DNA from 3 places in the Mesorhizobium sp. B2-4-14 genome. Region 1 is predicted to be linked to each of the others. Evidence: predicted binding sites of a transcription regulator. Region 1 holds the regulator's gene; each other region holds the start of a gene.
What was found. Region 1 encodes LexA, which represses DNA repair genes until DNA is damaged. Its sites were predicted from a motif close to TGTTCNNNNTGTGTTCNG; they were not measured.

Region 1 (5,846 bases):
GCGCCGGTCATGCCTTCGTCTCCGGAGTCCCATGACGGCACCAGCTTGGCCGCGACCGGATCGGTGACCGCGGCAAAGACGATCGGAATGTCGGACCCTGCGAGCGCCTTCTTGGCGATCTGCGAGACCGGCGTGGTGATGGTGTAAATCAGCTTGGGCTGCTCTGCCTGCAGCTTGGCGATCATCTGCGGCACCAGCGATGCGTCGAAATTGGTATGGCTCTCGGTGTAGACGACGTCCTTGCCCTCGACGAAGCCGTTGTCCGTCAGCGCCTTCTTGAAACCGGCTATGGCGGCATTCAACTGAGGATGCTCTCCGAAATTGGCTATGCCGATACGAATCTGATCAGCCGCGGCGCTGCCGGCGCTGACCATCAAGGCGCCTGCCAGGGCCAATCCTGACAGCCATTTCGACTTCAACATCATTTCCTCCCAGATTTGATTAGCGCCGCTTAAAGACGGCACATCAGGCGATCATGGTCAGTCCGCCGGTCCATGTCAAACATTATATATAATTCTTGCCATGCACCGCCATGATATATAATTTTCCAAGCCTGACGATGGACGGACTGCGATGCAGGATCAGAATAGTTCCACAAAGACGGAGGCGGCCTATCAGCTGCTGCGGCGCGATATTCTGACGACGCGCCTCATGCCGGGTGCGCCGCTCAAGTTGAGTGCGCTGCGCGGCACATATGGCGTCGGCTGGACGCCGCTGCGTGAAGCATTGTCTCGGCTTGAAGCCGAGCGCCTTGTCACTGCCATCAGCAATCGCGGCTTTGCCGTCGCTCCCGTGTCGCGGGCCGAACTCGAGGACCTGGCGCGCGCGCGGATGGTTGTCGAGATGCCCCTGTTCCTGGAATCGATGGAAAAAGGCGACAGGCAATGGGAAGATGCCGTTGTCACCGCTCATTACCGGCTCTCTCGCTGCAAGACCGCGGTTGACGACCCCTCGGATGCGGCCGTCGATCAGTGGGACGAAAGCCACGAGGCCTTTCACGCGGCGCTGCTGAGTGGTGCGACGTCCAACTGGCTGCTGCGATTCCGCTCGACGATCGCGGATCAGCTGCGGCGACATCATCGTTTTCTCGGCCTGGCGCCGACTTTGCGGGCAGCGGCCGGCCTCAAGCATGGCTATGGAGAGGCCATGGACGCACTGCGCGAGGCGATCGCGATCGAGCATCACACCGCGATCATGGAGGCGGCGCTCGATCGTGATGTCGAGCGGGCAAAGGCATTGATGACGGCGCATATCGGCTACACGCTGCACGTCTATGTTCACAGCGAAGACAGCGGCGCCAACAACTACACCGCACGCGCCGGCAGCCTGAAAGCGGTTTCCGGATGATTTCGGCGCTTCCGCGCCGTCCGACGCTTACACACGGATCCATCCCCCAAGCGAGCTGGCGAACGTTGGCGTTTTGGTTTCGTTTCGTTCCGCTGGGATGACACTGGGCGACTCCATAAATCCGCCCCGTGCGCCTTTCAAACGACTGAAGCCAAACCTCAACAAGGGGTGGGCCACAGGCCATTAACCAAAACGATTTCAATGCGTGTGTCCGGGGCAGAAATCGTCGGTAAGCGTCGGTTGCCGTTTGTTGCCGGCGGCAAAAATTTCGAACCCCTTAACAAATTCACTAAACTTTAAACGGTTGCGGAACACAACTGGAACAGATAGTGTTTGTTCTGGGTTTGTTTTTCGATTCCGATTCAGACCCTTCGTTCAATGCCTTGGGGGCCGCCATGCTGACGCGCAAGCAACATGAACTGCTGATGTTCATTCATGAACGGCTCAAGGAAAGCGGCATCCCGCCCTCCTTCGACGAGATGAAAGAGGCTCTTGATCTTGCCTCCAAGTCGGGGATCCACCGCCTGATCACGGCGCTGGAGGAACGTGGCTTTATTCGGAGACTGCCCAATCGGGCGCGCGCACTGGAAGTGCTCAGGTTGCCGGATTCGATCGCGCCGGGCCTCAATGCGGCAAAGAAATTTTCGCCAAGTGTCATCCAGGGCAGCCTCGGTCAGGGCAACCTTGGTCGTCAGATCAAGCCGGCGCCGTCGCGCTTGCCCGCGGCCGGCAATGACGACGATGCTGTTCCGGCGGTCTCGATCCCGGTGATGGGCCGTATCGCCGCCGGTGTGCCGATCGATGCCATCCAGCACCAGACGCATTCGATCTCGGTGCCGCCTGACATGATCATGGGGGGCGAGCACTATGCGCTGGAGGTCAAGGGGGACTCGATGATCGAGGCCGGGATCTTCGATGGCGACACGGTCATCATCCGCAACGCCGATACAGCGAGCCCGGGCGAGATCGTCGTGGCGCTGGTCGACGAAGAGGAAGCGACCCTGAAACGGTTCCGCCGCAAGGGAGCTTCGATTGCCCTTGAAGCCGCTAACCCGGCCTACGAGACCCGCATTTTCGGACCGGACAGGGTCAAGGTGCAAGGCAAGCTCGTCGGGCTGATCAGGCGCTACTGAGCAGGGGCTGTTGCGCTTGTTTTGTCAGGCTTTTTATAGGGCGGCAGGCCCCTCGCCTCGCGCGAGAATTTGCGCTGTTCATGCCAGGGACGGTATGGCCTGTCGACGGCGAAGCTGACGATTGGTGGGCCAGTCGCCGATTGGCGGTCGAAGAAGACCGCAGCACTCCCTTTGCGAGCGAGTTGCCGTTTGGTGACGACGAGAACCAGCGGGTTATGGCAGGCGTCATAGCCGGTCGCGTCGTTGACGACGATCACGTCGGCGAAACCGCAGGCCTTCCAGGTATCCTTGCGGTCTTCGACATGCGCGACGATCGCTCCGGACGGGTGCCTGGCGAGGCAGACGCCGTCGGTGCAGTAGAACGGTGCTCCCGGCGGCAGGTTTACGGCATCGGCGATGGCGAACTGCCCGTCTGTCTTGTTGAACACCTCTGGCACGACGATGCTTTCGGATACCAATGCACGTTTCCAGTTGTCGACGGTGAATTCGTTCGGGCGTGCCCGGCTGACCGCGAGTTCGCCACCGCCGATCGGCACCGCGACCAGTCGGGCATCTTCCGAGATCAGCACATCGGGCGTGCGCGTATCCGACACAGTCAACAGGCCGGCAAGTGCGAATGGGAGTGCGGCGAGCCGCAGCCATGTCGTCGCCATCGTCGCGATGACCAGGGCGACCGTCACCAGCAGCACGGATTGCTGGGAAATCAGCCCGACCGCATCGACAGGAGAGCGTTCCGATATCCACGCCGATATGGCGATCATTGCCGTCAGGCCCTTGCCCATCAGGTAAAGGGATGGCGCATCCAAGCCGAACGGCATGAGCAACGCGCTGGCGACGGCCAGGAACATCACGACCGAAACGATCGGCATGACGGCCAGATTGGCGAACAAGCTGAGCGGCGATACACGCTGGAAATGCCAAATGGCAAACAGCGCCGTAGCGCTGCCGGCGATGATGGAGGTCATAGCCAATCCACCCGTCGTCAGCAGGAATTTTTGCGTCAGAAGCCCTGGCAGGGATAGCTTCGGCGATGGCGGCCTCGTTTTTCGCGCACGATAATCCGCCCAACCGGCATAGGCGCCAACCAGGGCGGCGGTCGCGGCGAACGACATCTGGAAGCTCGGTCCGACCACCTCATGCGGCGAGACCAGTATGACGGCGATCGCCGAGATCGCCAGGTTGCGCATGGTCAGTGCCGCGCGATCGAACAGAACCGCGATCAGCATCACCGCCAGCATGATGAAGCTGCGTTCGGCGGCAACGACGATGCCCGAAATGACGAGATAGGCAGCGATCGAGAAGAGCGCTGCGGCGGCCGCGTATTTCTTCACCGGCCTTCGTGCGGAAAAATCTGGAAACAGCGCGAAGGCGCCGCGCAGCAGACCCATGACGGTGCCCGCGACCAGCGCCATATGCAGTCCGGAAATGGAGATGATGTGATAGATGCCGGTGCGCCGCATCGCCTCGTTGATTTCGTCGGGAATGCCGGCGCGCACGCCGACGATCAGTGCCGCGGCGATCTCGCCTTCGGCGCCGCCGACGATGCCCGTGATGCGGCCGGCGATGGATTGGCGGGCATTTTCCACCGCAGCGGACAGGCGAGCCAAAAGAGGCATGTCGTCCTCGGCTGTGACAATCCTGGGATTGCCGAGAAAAAACCCGCTGCCGCCGATGCCGGCGAAGTAGCTGTCGAAGGAGAAATCATAGCTGTCCGGCCGCACCGGACCGGTCGGCGGCAAGAGTTTGGCATAGCCTGATATCAACGAGCCGGCGGCCAATTCCCGCGGTATCTTGCGTGCCGAAAGCCGGACCCTTTCCGGCGCATAGCGCAGTTTCGGCCGGGCGGTGGACGTCACGTCAATGGTCAGCCGGATGCGGCCGGTCTCCATCCGGTCGAGCGAGACGACGCGGCCCGTCACCTCAGTCGAAATCTCAGAGCCCAGCATGCGTGTTCCGGCTCGCCATGTTTCGACCTTCGCCGCGAGCAGGCCCAGCGCGCACAGCAGCATCGCCGTGAAACACAGATGGGTTTTTGGCCAGGAACGCGAGGCAAGCGCACAGAGCGCCGTCAGCACGACGACCGCTACAGGCTTGGCAAAATCAGGCTCCGCCGCCAGCGAATAGTAGCCGATCACTCCGGCGGCCAGACAGACCGGCACCAGCAGAAAGGCGATGCCCCGGTCAAGTTCCAGTTCCGCCGCCTTGGCCACGCCATGGCGCAGGCGAGGCAATGATGTCAGGCCGAATTGCCGGCGTACGCGCGCAATCCTGCCTGCGGCAGGCGGTGGACTTGGCGCAGGGATATCCGCCTGCGGCTGCCGGGTGCCGGGCGCCGGCACAAGGGATGTCGGCGATGGCAACGGGATAGCCGGACGCGTTGCAAACAATGACCGTTCGCTGACGCCGGCAACAGCGTCCTCGCCCTGATCCGAGCCCCGGCCTCGTCCAGCCATCGGGTCTGCCCCTTGCACCCCTGACGCCCTATGGTACATGAACCCGCGACGCGCGAAAGTCCGCGCAACCCAACCCCGCTTCAGATGGTTTCCAAGAATTTCATGTCCGACAAGGTCGTCACCCGTTTTGCCCCCTCGCCCACCGGCTATCTGCACATCGGCGGCGCCCGCACGGCGCTGTTCAACTGGCTCTATGCCAAACACACTGGCGGTACGATGCTGCTGCGCATCGAGGACACCGATCGCGAGCGTTCGACCGATGCGGCGACGGCCGCCATCCTGGACGGACTCTCCTGGCTCGGTCTTGGCTGGGACGGCGACGCTGTCTCCCAATTCGAGCGCGCGCCGCGGCATCGCGAGGTGGCCGAGGAACTCGTGCGCCTGGGCAAGGCCTACTACAGCTACGAGACGCCTGCCGAACTGGAGGCGATGCGCGAGGCAGCGCGTGCCAAGGGCCTGCCGCCACGCTACAACGGCCAGTGGCGTGATCGTGATCCGTCCGAGGCGCCTCCCGGCGTCAAGGGCGCAATCCGCATCAAGGCGCCAACCGAGGGCGAGACGGTGGTGCACGACCGTGTCCAGGGCGAGGTGCGATTCCCCAACAAGGATCTCGACGATTTCATCATTCTGCGTTCGGACGGCAACCCGACCTACATGCACGCCGTCGTCGTCGACGACCATGACATGGGCGTAACGCATATCATTCGGGGCGACGATCACCTGACCAATGCGGCCCGCCAGACGGTGATCTACAAGGCCATGGGCTGGGACGTGCCATCGATGTCGCACATCCCGCTGATCCACGGCGCCGACGGTGCCAAGCTGTCGAAGCGCCATGGCGCGCTCGGCGTCGAAGCCTATCGCGCCATGGGGTATCTGCCGGAGGCGCTGCTCAATTACCTGGCGCGCCTCG
Region 2 (5,846 bases), on a different contig from region 1:
AGGGCAGGGAAGTAGCCTGGCACCTCATCACCTCGAAACACAAACGTCCCAAAGGCCGCTGGATTGCGCAACGTCTCGCCCACAACCCCCTGGGACCACGTGCCCCCCGAGGGACTTAAGATACCCCGCTCATTCAGGGTCTGGGCGATTGCCAACTGCCCAAGGCCTTGCTTTGCCAGATCGAACAATAGGCGAGCGTCTGAGGCCCTGGCGTTAAGCTCTTGGGTCTCGTGGTCAATCCAGAAGGGAACCTTGGCGAGCTTGACGCGGCCAGCCCTGGCCCTTTCTGCCTTGCGGCTCAAAGCCTCTTTGACACGCTTGGAGAGCTTTTCGCTGTACTCATTTGCTGACTGCATCGAGAGGATGGATTGGACCATATGCATGAAGTTCGCGCGGTAGCCCTCTATGGTGTGGACGCGCTGGTCGTGCATGGTCACGATGGTTAGGCCGGTCTTGAGGACGGCAAGGAAGTACTCATTCGCGTCCAGATAGTTGATACGGGATATGCGGTCGACGTTCTCGACCAGCAGCACCATGTCGGACGGGATCACACCATTCTTGATGTCTGCCACCAGCTTGCCAAAGGATGCATCGAGGTTCGCGCCCTTGAAGGCCGAGATGCCATCGTCCACCAGTTGGCGGTCCAGCGTGAGACCATAGGCTCGGCAGAAGTCCTCAGCGTTCTTGGTCTGACGATCGAGGCTGTCGCCGTGGGCCTGCTTGCCGGATGACCAGCGAGCATAAGAGATGGCGGTGCGGCCTTTGAGGTCTCGGGGTTCTCTGGGCTGAAACATGGTGTGGCGTCTCCGTCTGTCTTTGGAAACGCCTTGATAGCAGTCTGTAGAGCTACTGTCTATGCCAGGTCTGGCTCTTGCAGATCAGTCCGCCGAGCACGCAACCGCTCATCTTGAGCGAGGTGCCCGACAATGTCGCCTTACCCGAATAGGTCTTGTCGTTTGCCGGATCGGTGATGCTGCCGGCATATTTGTTGTCGCCGGCCGCATTGAGCGAGCCGATGGTCTTGCCGGCATATTTGCCGGACTTGAGCGTGATGGAGAATGAGCCGCCGCCTGAAATGGCCGCGGTGTCGCCGGCTTGCGTCTTCCAGTTGCCCTCGATCGGATCGGCCCATGCCGTCCCCGCCATGATCAATGTGGCTGCAAGGGCCAGGCTCATTTTTCGAAACATGTTCTTCTCCCTATGGATAGCCGGCCGCATGCTCCGCCTCGCCGGTCTGCCGCTTACGCAAACGTAAGCTAGTCCAGCTCCCGCCAAAACAAAAGTGGTGCCGCAACGGAAGACTTTGGGATTCTGAAAACGCCTGAATTCGGCTCGTCGGAGAGGAAATGAAAAACGGTCGGCGCTTCGTGTTTGTTTCCCGTGGTTAGCGGAGTGTTGATTCCGCTCCCGCAAATTTTCGTCAAATTTGGCGCAAACCGGCTGAACTGCTGGCTTCGTATCCTTAACGAATTTTTGCGTTTACCTATTGTTTTAGCTTTGTTTTCCTCAAATTAAGCACGCCATTTAACGACGGATTCAAGCCTGCGCGGCATTCTCGAAAGCATCGAAAGAGCAGCCCGGACAAGACAAACGGAGGCAGCTCTCGGGAGCCAGACAGGGGACTAAAATGGCACGTTTTGAAATGCTGGAAACAGGCTTCGGCGCCATGGGGGCAACTGCCCAGGCCGACATTCTTTTCGAACTGGGCATGATGTATGCGACTGGCCGCGATTGCGAGACCGATGTCGTTGCCGCCCACAAATGGTTCAACATCGCCGCCATCAAGGGTTCGGCCCGTGCCGCGGAACTGCGCTCGGAACTGTCTGCGGCCATGTCGAAGGTCGAGATCGCCAGGGCGCTGCGCGAAGCCCGCGAATGGATGACCATGCACTGAGTTTCCGCCAGACGGGGAGATATTGGCCAAGGCCGCGCAAGATGGCCGGGCCGCAACAGGGAAAGGCTGCGCAGACAGTCGAACGACAAGAACAAGAATGCGGCAGGCGCGACAGGCCCAGCCGCGCGACGGACCATGATCGCCAAAAGCGGACTCCGGCTTTCGGACAAGATCAGGGCCGATAGAAGACAGGGATGGCCAAGGTGGGGTTCACGGCGGGGGCGTTGGGGAAGCAGCCGACAGGCAAAAAAGCCACGACCAGCCGGAACAAGGCTGGCGTGGCTTTTTTGCGTGGACGAGGCCATGCAGGCCCAATCGAGTGACGTCAATGCGCCTAGACAGGTTCGATGAAGGATGAAATTGTCCGGCCTCTCTGGAAGAAGCGTGGCCGGGGCGGCCGCGCGCGAGTGGAGGAGTTCTATGTCATGAAAAGAATGAGTATTTTGGGCGCGGCCATTTTCGGGCTGATGATGAGTGCGCCGGTTGCGCTCGCCGACGACATCACTTTCGCCGTGGTCGGTCCGATGACCGGACAGCTCGCCACCATCGGCGATCAGTTCAAGCAGGGCGCGCAGGCCGCCGCCGATGCCATCAATGCCGCGGGCGGCGTCAACGGTTCGATGATCAAGCTCGACATCGAGGACGACCAGTGTGATCCGAAACAGGCCGTGTCGGTCGCCAACCGCATCGTCGCCAACGGCGTCAAATTCATCGACGGCCACGCCTGCTCGGGTTCGAGCATTCCGGCGTCCGCTGTCTATGCCGAAGCGGGCTCGCTGATGATGAGCCCGGCGTCCTCGAACCCGGTGCTCACGGACGACGCCGCTAAAAAGGGTTGGTCGACAATCATGCGCCTGTACACACGTGACGACGCGCAGGGCGCCTTCATCGGTCCGTGGATCGCCAAGAAATATGCCGGCAAGAACGTCGTCATCCTGCATGACAAGAGCGCTTACGGCCAGGGCGTGGCGGATGCCGTCAAGTCAACCATGAATGCCGGCGGCCTCAAGGAAGTGTACTACGACGCCATCAATCCCGGCGAGAAGGACTATTCGGCCCTCGTCACCAAGCTGAAGGACCTCAAGGCCGATGTCGTCTATTTCGGCGGCTATCACCCTGAAGCCGGCCTGATCCTGCGTCAGTCGGCTGAGCAGAACCTGAAGTTCCAGCTGATCATGCCCGATTCCATCGCTTCGCCGGAGTTCTGGCAGGTTGCCGGCCCGGCCGGCGAAGGAACCATGTTCGTGTTCCCGTCGGATCCGCAGGCAAAGCCGGAAGCCAAGGCCGCTGTCGAGAAGATCAAGGCCGGCGGCTTTGTGCCGGAAGGCTTCACGCTGTTCTCCTACGCCGTGGTTCAGGCTTTCGCCGAAGGCATCAAGCGCGCCGGCAGCGACGATCCGGGCAAGGTTGCCGAAGCGTTGAAGAACGGTCAGCCGATCAGCACCGTTGTCGGTGAAGTCACCTTCGACGAGAAGGGCGACCTCAAGAATGCCAGCTACGACATCAATCAGTGGCATAACGGCAAGTACGCGCCGATCGCGCAGTAATCTCAAGTAATGAATCCAACGAAATGGCCGGGTCGTCCCGGCCATTTCTTTTGTGCCGGCAATGCGCTCTACGCGTTCTGATCCTCAACGAAGCGGACAAGTACCGTTCCGTCGGTGACCTGTGCACCTTCCGTGGCGATCTCGGCGATCACTCCGTCATGCGGCGCGGCGATGGTGTGCTCCATCTTCATGGCCTCGAGGATCAGCAGCGGTTGCCCCTTGATCACGGTATCGCCCTTTGCCACGCGCACCAGCTTGACCAGACCCGGCATCGGCGCGCGCAGGCTGCCCGAGGCGGCTGCCGCGTCATCGCTTTTGGCCAAGGGGTCCGGCACCGCGAAGGTATAGCCGACAGCGCCTTCGAATACGGTGACGTGGCCAGGCCAGCGGGCGAGGCGAGGAAGGACGCGCAGGTCGTGCGAATTGGCGCCGTCATAGGGCGCATCGAGCGCCACCTGGAAGCGCCCGTCCGCGCGTATCGAAACCTTGGCAAGAATATCGTCCTCGCCGAATTTCAGCCGCGTGCGCCGCGCCACGCCGTGAAAATGTGCGTAGCCGGAAAGCGACGACCAAGGATCGTTCGATGGCGGCAATGCCTCGGCGCCGGAGGCGGCGAGGGCGGCTGCCGAGATGATTGCGCCGGTTGGCGGCGCGATCCCGGTCAGTGCATCCTGATGCCTGCCGATCAGGCCGGTGTCGACGTCGCCCGCACAAAAATCCGGATCGGCGGCAAGAGCGGCAAGAAAGGCGGTGTTCACGGTGGAACCGGCAATTTCGGTTTGCGACAGCGCCGCGCCGAGGGCTTCCAGCGCCTCTTGCCTGTCTTTTGCGTGAACGATCAGCTTCGCGATCATTGGATCGTAATAGGGTGAGATCGCATCGCCGGCCCGTACGCCGGTCTCGATGCGTATCGTGGCCGCGTCGGGTGCCGCCTCGGGAAATTTCAGATGATGCAGCGTGCCCGTCGCGGGCAGGAACCCTCGTGCCGCATCCTCCGCATAGATGCGCGCTTCGAAGGCATGGCCGGCAAGCGCAATCTCGCTCTGTGTCTTCGGCAGTCTTCCGCCGCTGGCGATCCGCAACTGCCACTCGACCAGATCGGTGCCCGTCACCATCTCGGTGACCGGGTGCTCGACCTGCAGGCGCGTGTTCATTTCCATGAACCAGAAGCGATCGGCTTTCAGTCCTTGCGAGGCGTCGACAATGAACTCGATGGTGCCGGCGCCGGAATAATTGATCGCCTTGGCGGCTTTCACCGCCGCTTCCGTCATCGCCTTGCGCAAAGCCGACGTCATGCCAGGGGCAGGCGCTTCCTCGATCACCTTCTGGTGCCGGCGCTGCGCCGAGCAGTCACGTTCGTAGAGATGCACGGCATTGCCGAAGTTGTCGCCGAAAACCTGCACTTCGATGTGCCGCGGCTTGTCGACATACTTCTCGACCAGCACGCGGTCGTCGCCGAAAGCGGCCTTTGCCTCGCGCCGAGCGCTGGACAGCGCCTCGGAGAAATCATCGGGATGCTCGACGCGCCGCATGCCCTTGCCGCCGCCGCCCGCGCGCGCCTTGATCAGCACGGGATAGCCGATCTCGCGTGCCTTGGAGGCGAGCAGCACGATTTCCTGCGCCTCGCCATGATAGCCCGGCACGACCGGAACGCCGGCTTTCTCCATCAGCCGCTTGGCGGCGTCCTTCAGCCCCATGGCGCGGATCGAGGCCGCCGACGGACCGATGAAGGTGAGGCCTGCCGCAACCACCTGGTCGACGAAATCAGGGTTTTCCGACAGGAAGCCGTAGCCGGGATGGATCGCCTGCGCGCCCGTCGCCAGGGCGGCCGCGACAATCCTGTCGCCGCGCAGGTAGCTCTCGCCGACGGGCGAGGGGCCGATATGAACCGCCTCATCCGCCATCTCGACATGCAGGGCCTTGGCGTCGGCATCCGAATAGATAGCGACCGTGTGCACGCCCAGCTTCCGGGCCGTGCGAATGACACGGCAAGCGATCTCGCCCCGGTTGGCGATCAGGATTTTGCTGAACATGGAGCCTCCCGGATTTGCGTCGGGCGGCGCCATGTTGGTGGGCGCACGCCTATTTCGAGGCGGCGATCTCGCAGGCGCCGCCATTCGTTACTTTGTAATGCGCGCGCGTGGCCACGCAGGATTTCATGGCAAGCTCTTCCGCCACCTTTCGCGATGGCGCATTCAGGCGCGCGCCGCACAGGATGTACAGTGAAACCACCCTTGAATATGGCGTGGTGGCGTAGGCGGAATGGCCACTGGCCGCCACATAGGCTTTGTAGGCCTTTGTGCATGGCGATTTCGGATCTCCCGACAAAGTCGGCGGGAAGTGCTTGTCTCCCACGCGTCCCGCTAGCGATCCGGCCGTGCTCGCGCCAGATGCCGCGAATAGAA
Region 3 (5,846 bases), on a different contig from region 1:
AGGCGGCGCTGAAAAACCGGCCGAAGGCCAAGCTCGACGACATCCTGTCGGTGCCGGTGGCCGTGCGGCCCAACTGGACGCCCGACGAGATCCAGCGCGAGCTCGACAACAACGCGCAAGGCATTCTGGGCTATGTCGTGCGCTGGATTGACCAGGGCGTCGGCTGCTCCAAGGTGCCCGACATCAACGATGTCGGCCTGATGGAGGACCGTGCCACGCTGCGCATCTCTTCGCAGCACATCGCCAACTGGCTGCGCCACAAAGTGTGCTCGCAAATCCAGGTGATGGATTCCCTGCAGCGCATGGCGGCCATCGTCGACCGCCAGAATGTCGGCGATCCATTCTACCAGCCGATGGCGCCGGATTTCGACAATTCCATCGCCTTCCAGGCAGCCTGTGATCTCGTGTTCAAGGGCACCAGCCAGCCCAACGGCTACACCGAACCGGTTCTGCACGCGCGCCGGCTGGAACTGAAGGCGAAAGAGCGGGCCTGAAAGGATCGGGCGGTCGGGAGCTCCGGCGCCCCTTAAGGGGAGGCCCGGGGTCAGGCGTGAAGTGCGCCGACTCCCATTCCAACCACGCGCCCTGGAAAGCGACGCAGGATCAGGTGTTTTTGCGCCTCGGATTTGCCCTCGGGCCCGGTTTGCCGGCCACGCGCTCGGCGCCGAGAAGGGCGCACTCGCCGATCGCATGGACTTCACCGTCAGTCGTGAAGTTGACGGGCCGTTGCGCCTGTCACAGCACATTCATTGTATCGGCGTAACCTAATGGAACGTCGGGTTTCGACCGCTATGCAGGAAGCGCCATGCCTGTTTCCCCCGAATATGATGCCGGTTGCTCCAAAACCTCCGTGGAACTGTCGGAGGGCTTTGAGGGCTGGTTTGCCCGCGTATGCGAGGGCGGCCAGGAAACGTTCCATGAATTCAGGCGCGAGCGCGATGCAATTGCCTTCGCACACACCCAACGCATGCGCCTCGGGCTGCCCTGTCCGCCATTGGAGCGCACGGCATACGGCTCCGGTAAGGCGATCAGCAAGATCAACCAGATAGCAGATGTGCTGAGAACCAGGAGGCTCGGTCGGTTCCTCCAGTTGTCGGCGCTAGCGCTAAGTGAGCCGATTCGGTCGCAAAGGCTCCGGCATCGCGTCGCGAGCGATGCAAGGCAGGCATTGTCCAAGCTCAAGGCGGCAACGCGAAGTCGCGGATTGTTTATCGATTGCGGATCTAACATCGGCCAGGGGTATAGGTTCTTTTCCCGGTACTACACGCCCGACCACTTTGATTACGTTCTTGTCGAGCCAAACAAGAATTGCCTGGAGTATCTTCAGGGTTTGCGCTCGGAAAACGGAGCCATGGAGATCGTGGCCAAGGCTGCGAGCGTGAAAGATGGCTATGCCGAACTGCTCGGTCCCCCGCCAGAGCACTCGGACCCTACCTACGAAGGCTGCTCTATAATTCCCGGCCACAACGGAGGCTTGTACCAGTCGCAGCGATTTGCGCCGGAGCTCGTCGAAACGTTTTCGCTGTCACGGATGATCCAAGCCAAGCGCAGCCTTTACGAAGTGATCGTTCTCAAACTCGATGTCGAAGGGGCGGAGTATAAGATTCTGGACGACATGATCCGTTCGGGGCTGCATCGTGATCTCCATGCCGCTTATGTCGAGTTCCATTCCACCTACATGAGGAACTCGGAAGGACGAAGGACTGCTGCCATGGAACGCGAAATTGTCCGTGAGTTCCTGGAGGTGGGCACGCGTATAAGCAGATGGATATAAGCGTCCGCTATCGGAATGGACTTGTTCCGCGGATCCGCCCCGGCCTCAACATGAGGATCAATTCCAGTCCGGAGTTACTCGACGCCCGCTCGCCTGACGCGGAACAGGGTTCAGTGGTTGACCTGGAATGACCACCCGACTGGATTCGAGCCCGCAACTTCTGCCTTGCGAGGTGGGCGACGACTGTCATCTTTGCGTCACTGCGCCACCGCTATATTAGATATTAGCAATGTCTTGATGAGCCCATCATCTTGATGGTGCGTCGGAGTGGTCGAGCATGTGTGAGCATTCCAAGCTACACCCTCCCAATTGCCATTGAGCCTCCGAGGAAAGCGAAGCCCGGCGAAAAGGTGGCGATAACGGGGTACGTGACGCGCGTTGATGATGAGGCAGGTAAGGTGACAGTCAAGATTACCGCTCGGGTCATCGTTGAGATCGACACCGCCACGGCCCAAAGGAAATCGTACCCATCCGAGCGACAGAAACCGTTTCGCGACGGATGGGAGTGAACAGGGGTCCGAGACCGCACAGACACTTTGGCGCGGGGGACCACACAACAGGCTGCCAATGCCAGGGAAGCGTTGTTTTCCGACACGCGCGCGTGGGTGGAGATGGGTTCCAAACGGAATATATCGAATCATTTTTCCGACGATCCTATAATCGCCGACGATATCGCGTATAGGGTCTCAAAGGCGCTCGAGAGCGGCACAATTCAACGGCTTCATAGGGTGGGCAGATCGCCACGAATTGCAGAAACAAGATGCAGAATCGGGACGGTTGCTGGCTCAACCTGTCAAGATCGTGGCCGACCTCGCCGCCGACCTCCTTCCCGCCCCTCTGCTTCTTGGATTTTGTTCGTAACGTTGAGCCGGCCTTCTATTCGGACTCTGGCAGGATACTCCATCCTCACGGCGCTGGTGGGGGCCGCTATATGGGCTGGCGTTCGCAACTACCCCAGGTATCTTCTGAGACGGCTTCTCCCACGCCGCCAGCGGGACTTCTCGACGGTTGAAGCCCGGAAGGCAAATCCGCCCTTCAATTCCTTCAATGTGGACGGATCTGTGTTGCAACGGCTGCTTGCTACGCCGCCTGCGCCATCCGCTCCGAACTCATGCGATAGGAAATCGCCTCGGCCAGATGGATGCGGCCGACGGTTTCGCTGGCGTCGAGATCGGCCAATGTCCGCGCCACTTTCAGCACGCGGTGATAGGCCCGCGCGGAAAAGGCGAGTTTTTCGCTGGCATCCTTGAGCAGCGACAAGGCCGCGGCATCCGGCATGGCGATCTCCTCGATCATCGCCGGCGCGCAATGCGCGTTGGTGGTGGCGCGGGTGGCGCCGAGCCGCTCGAAGCGTTCGCGCTGCAGTGTGCGGGCACGCGCCACGCGCAGCGCCACATCGGCACTCTTCTCAGCGCGGTCCGGCCGGATCAGGTCGCTGGCCGAAACGGCCGGCACTTCGATCCTGAGATCGATGCGGTCGAGCAGCGGACCGGAAATGCGCGCCTGGTAGTCGGTGCGGCAGCGTTCGCCGCGCAGGCAGCGATAGCCGGGTTCGCCGGCCATGCCGCAGCGGCACGGGTTCATCGCCGCCACCAGCTGGATGCGCGCCGGATAGGTGACGCGATGGTTGGCGCGCGCGATCATGCAGTCGCCGGTCTCCAGCGGCTGGCGCAGCGCGTCGAGCGTCTGCGGCGTGAATTCGGGAAATTCGTCGAGGAACAGCACGCCGTGATGCGCGAGCGACACTTCGCCGGGCCGCGCCCGCAACCCGCCGCCGACCATCGCCGCCATCGAGGCTGAATGATGCGGGGCGCGGAACGGCCGCCGGTCGGTCAGCTTGCCTTCGCCGAGTTCGCCCGCCACCGAGGCGATCATCGAGACTTCCAAAAGTTCCTTCGGCGCCAGCGGCGGCAGAATCGACGGCAGCCGCTGCGCCAGCATCGATTTGCCCGAGCCCGGCGGGCCGACCATCAAGAGATTGTGGCCGCCGGCCGCCGCCACTTCGAGCGCGCGCTTGGCCGTCTCCTGGCCCTTGATGTCGGCGAGGTCGGGCAGGTCGCGCGCCGAGGCGTGGATGCCGGCTTCGGGCCGCGACAGCACCTGCGTGCCGCGGAAATGGTTGGCGATCGCGATCAGGCTGCGCGGCGCCAATATGTCGAAATCGCTGCCGGCCCAGGCGGCTTCCGGTCCACAGGCGAACGGGCAGATCAGGCCCTTGCCTTCGGCATTGGCGCCGATCGCCGCCGGCAAGGCGCCGGCAACGGCGGCAATCGTGCCGTCGAGCGACAATTCGCCGAGAACGACGTAGCCGGCCAGCATGTCGCCCGGAATGGCGCCGAGAGCAGCCATCAGGCCAAGCGCGATCGGCAGGTCGTAGTGGCTGCCCTCCTTCGGCAGGTCGGCGGGCGCGAGATTGACCGTCACCTTCTTCGACGGCATCGACAGGCCCGACGCATGAAGTGCCGCCTGCACCCGCTCGCGGCTTTCGGCTACCGCCTTGTCGGGCAAGCCGACGATCTGCATGCCGACCTTGCCCGGCGCGACCATCACCTGCACGTCGACCGGCACAGCCTCGATGCCCTGGAAAGCGACCGTGCGAACCCGCGCCACCATCGTGTTGCCCCCGGATACGGGCTGGCCTCAGCCCGTGCGATCAGGCCCGAAATGGCCTCTTCGGCAGACAATCACAATTTCTTGATCAAATCAAGAACATTACAGGAACAAGCCGCCGTGGAAGTTGCAACGGACTTGTAGCCGATTGGCTAGATGCTAGACGGCCAGTCCATCGTTGCGGCATGCTCCCCTGCGTAGCGCAACCTCATGCGCGAGGCATATTTCATCACATCGGCCATCCCTTGGTCACACCTTCAGCCTGTATTTCGAGCAGCTGCTGCTCACTGATTCCTTGCTTGGCAACTAGATCGGCTTTGAACTTCTCGGCCAGATCCACTTCGAGCTTGGTCTGCGCCATCGGTTCGGTGTTCGGGACGCGCTCCATGGCTTCACGAGTCGCCCTGGCTTCCGCCTCGCCGCTTTCCTTAAAGATCGCTCTCCGCATTTCCTCGGAAAAGCCAAAGCGGTCCTCCGGAGCAGCGGAGAGCGCGGCGAGACGGCCTTCCTCGATGACTACCTTCGGATCTCCTGTGTCGCCATAGTTTTTCGCGAGCATCGCAATCCACAAACCCTGCCCGGCGCGGGCCTGTTCCTCGCTTCCATACACATAGAGGTAAATGTTGTTGGGGAGCTGTGATACCGGAAAGCTGTGCGTTGTTCGGCGGCCCGATACCGCTTCAAAATTTCCGCTTCCAATTCTTCCTTTGTGGGAACACCCGAGGCAACGATGTTCTGTGAAATCTGGGTCTTGATAGGCGCGTCGTAAATTTCCTCATCGATGAGCGAGAACTTTTCACTTTTGGCTGCATCGTCAGGCCCACATTCGGTCAGGAATGCAAGGACGGCCAAGTCGAGGGAAGGGCGGCGGCACCATTTGCTGATATTCCAGTCACGCATGGTTCCCAGAGCTCCCCCGTCGGCACTTGGGCGGGGGAGGTATCGTCCCGAGGCTCGTCAATGCCCGCAGATCACCGATCAGGCGATGATGGTCAGTTTGTGATCACAGCTGCCTTGACTGCAGCATAACCGTCCTTGCCGTCGAACGTCTTCACACCATCCAACCATGCGGTCAGCTTGTCGGGGTACTGCTTTATCAATTTGCGCGCTGCGTCTACCGGCTCGACGCTGTTGGTCATGATTTCGTTCATGCCATTGTTCTCATAGTCGATGTCGAAGTGCAGGTTTTCCAGGAACTTGGTCACGTTCGGGCATTCCTGGCGGTAGCCCTTGCGCGTCAGCGTCCGAACCGTCGCCCCACCAAAGTTGGGACCGTATTCCTTGTCGCCGCCACTCAGGTAAGTCAGATCGAACTTGAGGTTCATGGGATGTGGCGCCCAAGCCAGGAAAACGATCCATTCCTTTCCCTTGGTCATCTTGTCGACCTGGGTCAACATAGCCGCCTCGCTGGACTCGACGACATTCCAGTCCTTGAGACCGTGCCTTCCGGCGGAAATCATAT

Region 2: FJ938_RS28310 (sel1 repeat family protein) is a predicted target of LexA. The motif match lies at 1,488-1,505, and genes of this name have one in related genera.
Region 3: FJ938_RS05725 (YifB family Mg chelatase-like AAA ATPase) is a predicted target of LexA. The motif match lies at 4,480-4,497, and genes of this name have one in related genera.

What each region holds. Positions count from the first base shown of each region.
Region 1 is NZ_VFVA01000007.1:39,347-45,192, forward strand. Features, by position in the region: gene FJ938_RS08710 (ABC transporter substrate-binding protein) at 1-422, opposite strand, end outside; gene FJ938_RS08715 (GntR family transcriptional regulator) at 574-1,347, shown strand; gene lexA (transcriptional repressor LexA) at 1,743-2,480, shown strand; gene FJ938_RS08725 (ComEC/Rec2 family competence protein) at 2,474-4,933, opposite strand; gene gltX (glutamate--tRNA ligase) at 5,036-5,846, shown strand, end outside.
Region 2 is NZ_VFVA01000060.1:13,155-19,000, reverse strand. Features, by position in the region: gene FJ938_RS28320 (recombinase family protein) at 1-794, opposite strand, end outside; gene FJ938_RS28315 (DUF2147 domain-containing protein) at 847-1,188, opposite strand; gene FJ938_RS28310 (sel1 repeat family protein) at 1,628-1,894, shown strand; gene FJ938_RS28305 (branched-chain amino acid ABC transporter substrate-binding protein) at 2,320-3,441, shown strand; gene FJ938_RS28300 (acetyl/propionyl/methylcrotonyl-CoA carboxylase subunit alpha) at 3,510-5,474, opposite strand; gene FJ938_RS28295 (hypothetical protein) at 5,524-5,846, opposite strand, start outside.
Region 3 is NZ_VFVA01000004.1:190,339-196,184, forward strand. Features, by position in the region: gene FJ938_RS05715 (malate synthase G) at 1-494, shown strand, start outside; gene FJ938_RS05720 (FkbM family methyltransferase) at 806-1,774, shown strand; gene FJ938_RS05725 (YifB family Mg chelatase-like AAA ATPase) at 2,855-4,387, opposite strand; gene FJ938_RS05730 (hypothetical protein) at 4,614-4,943, opposite strand; gene choX (choline ABC transporter substrate-binding protein) at 5,377-5,846, opposite strand, start outside.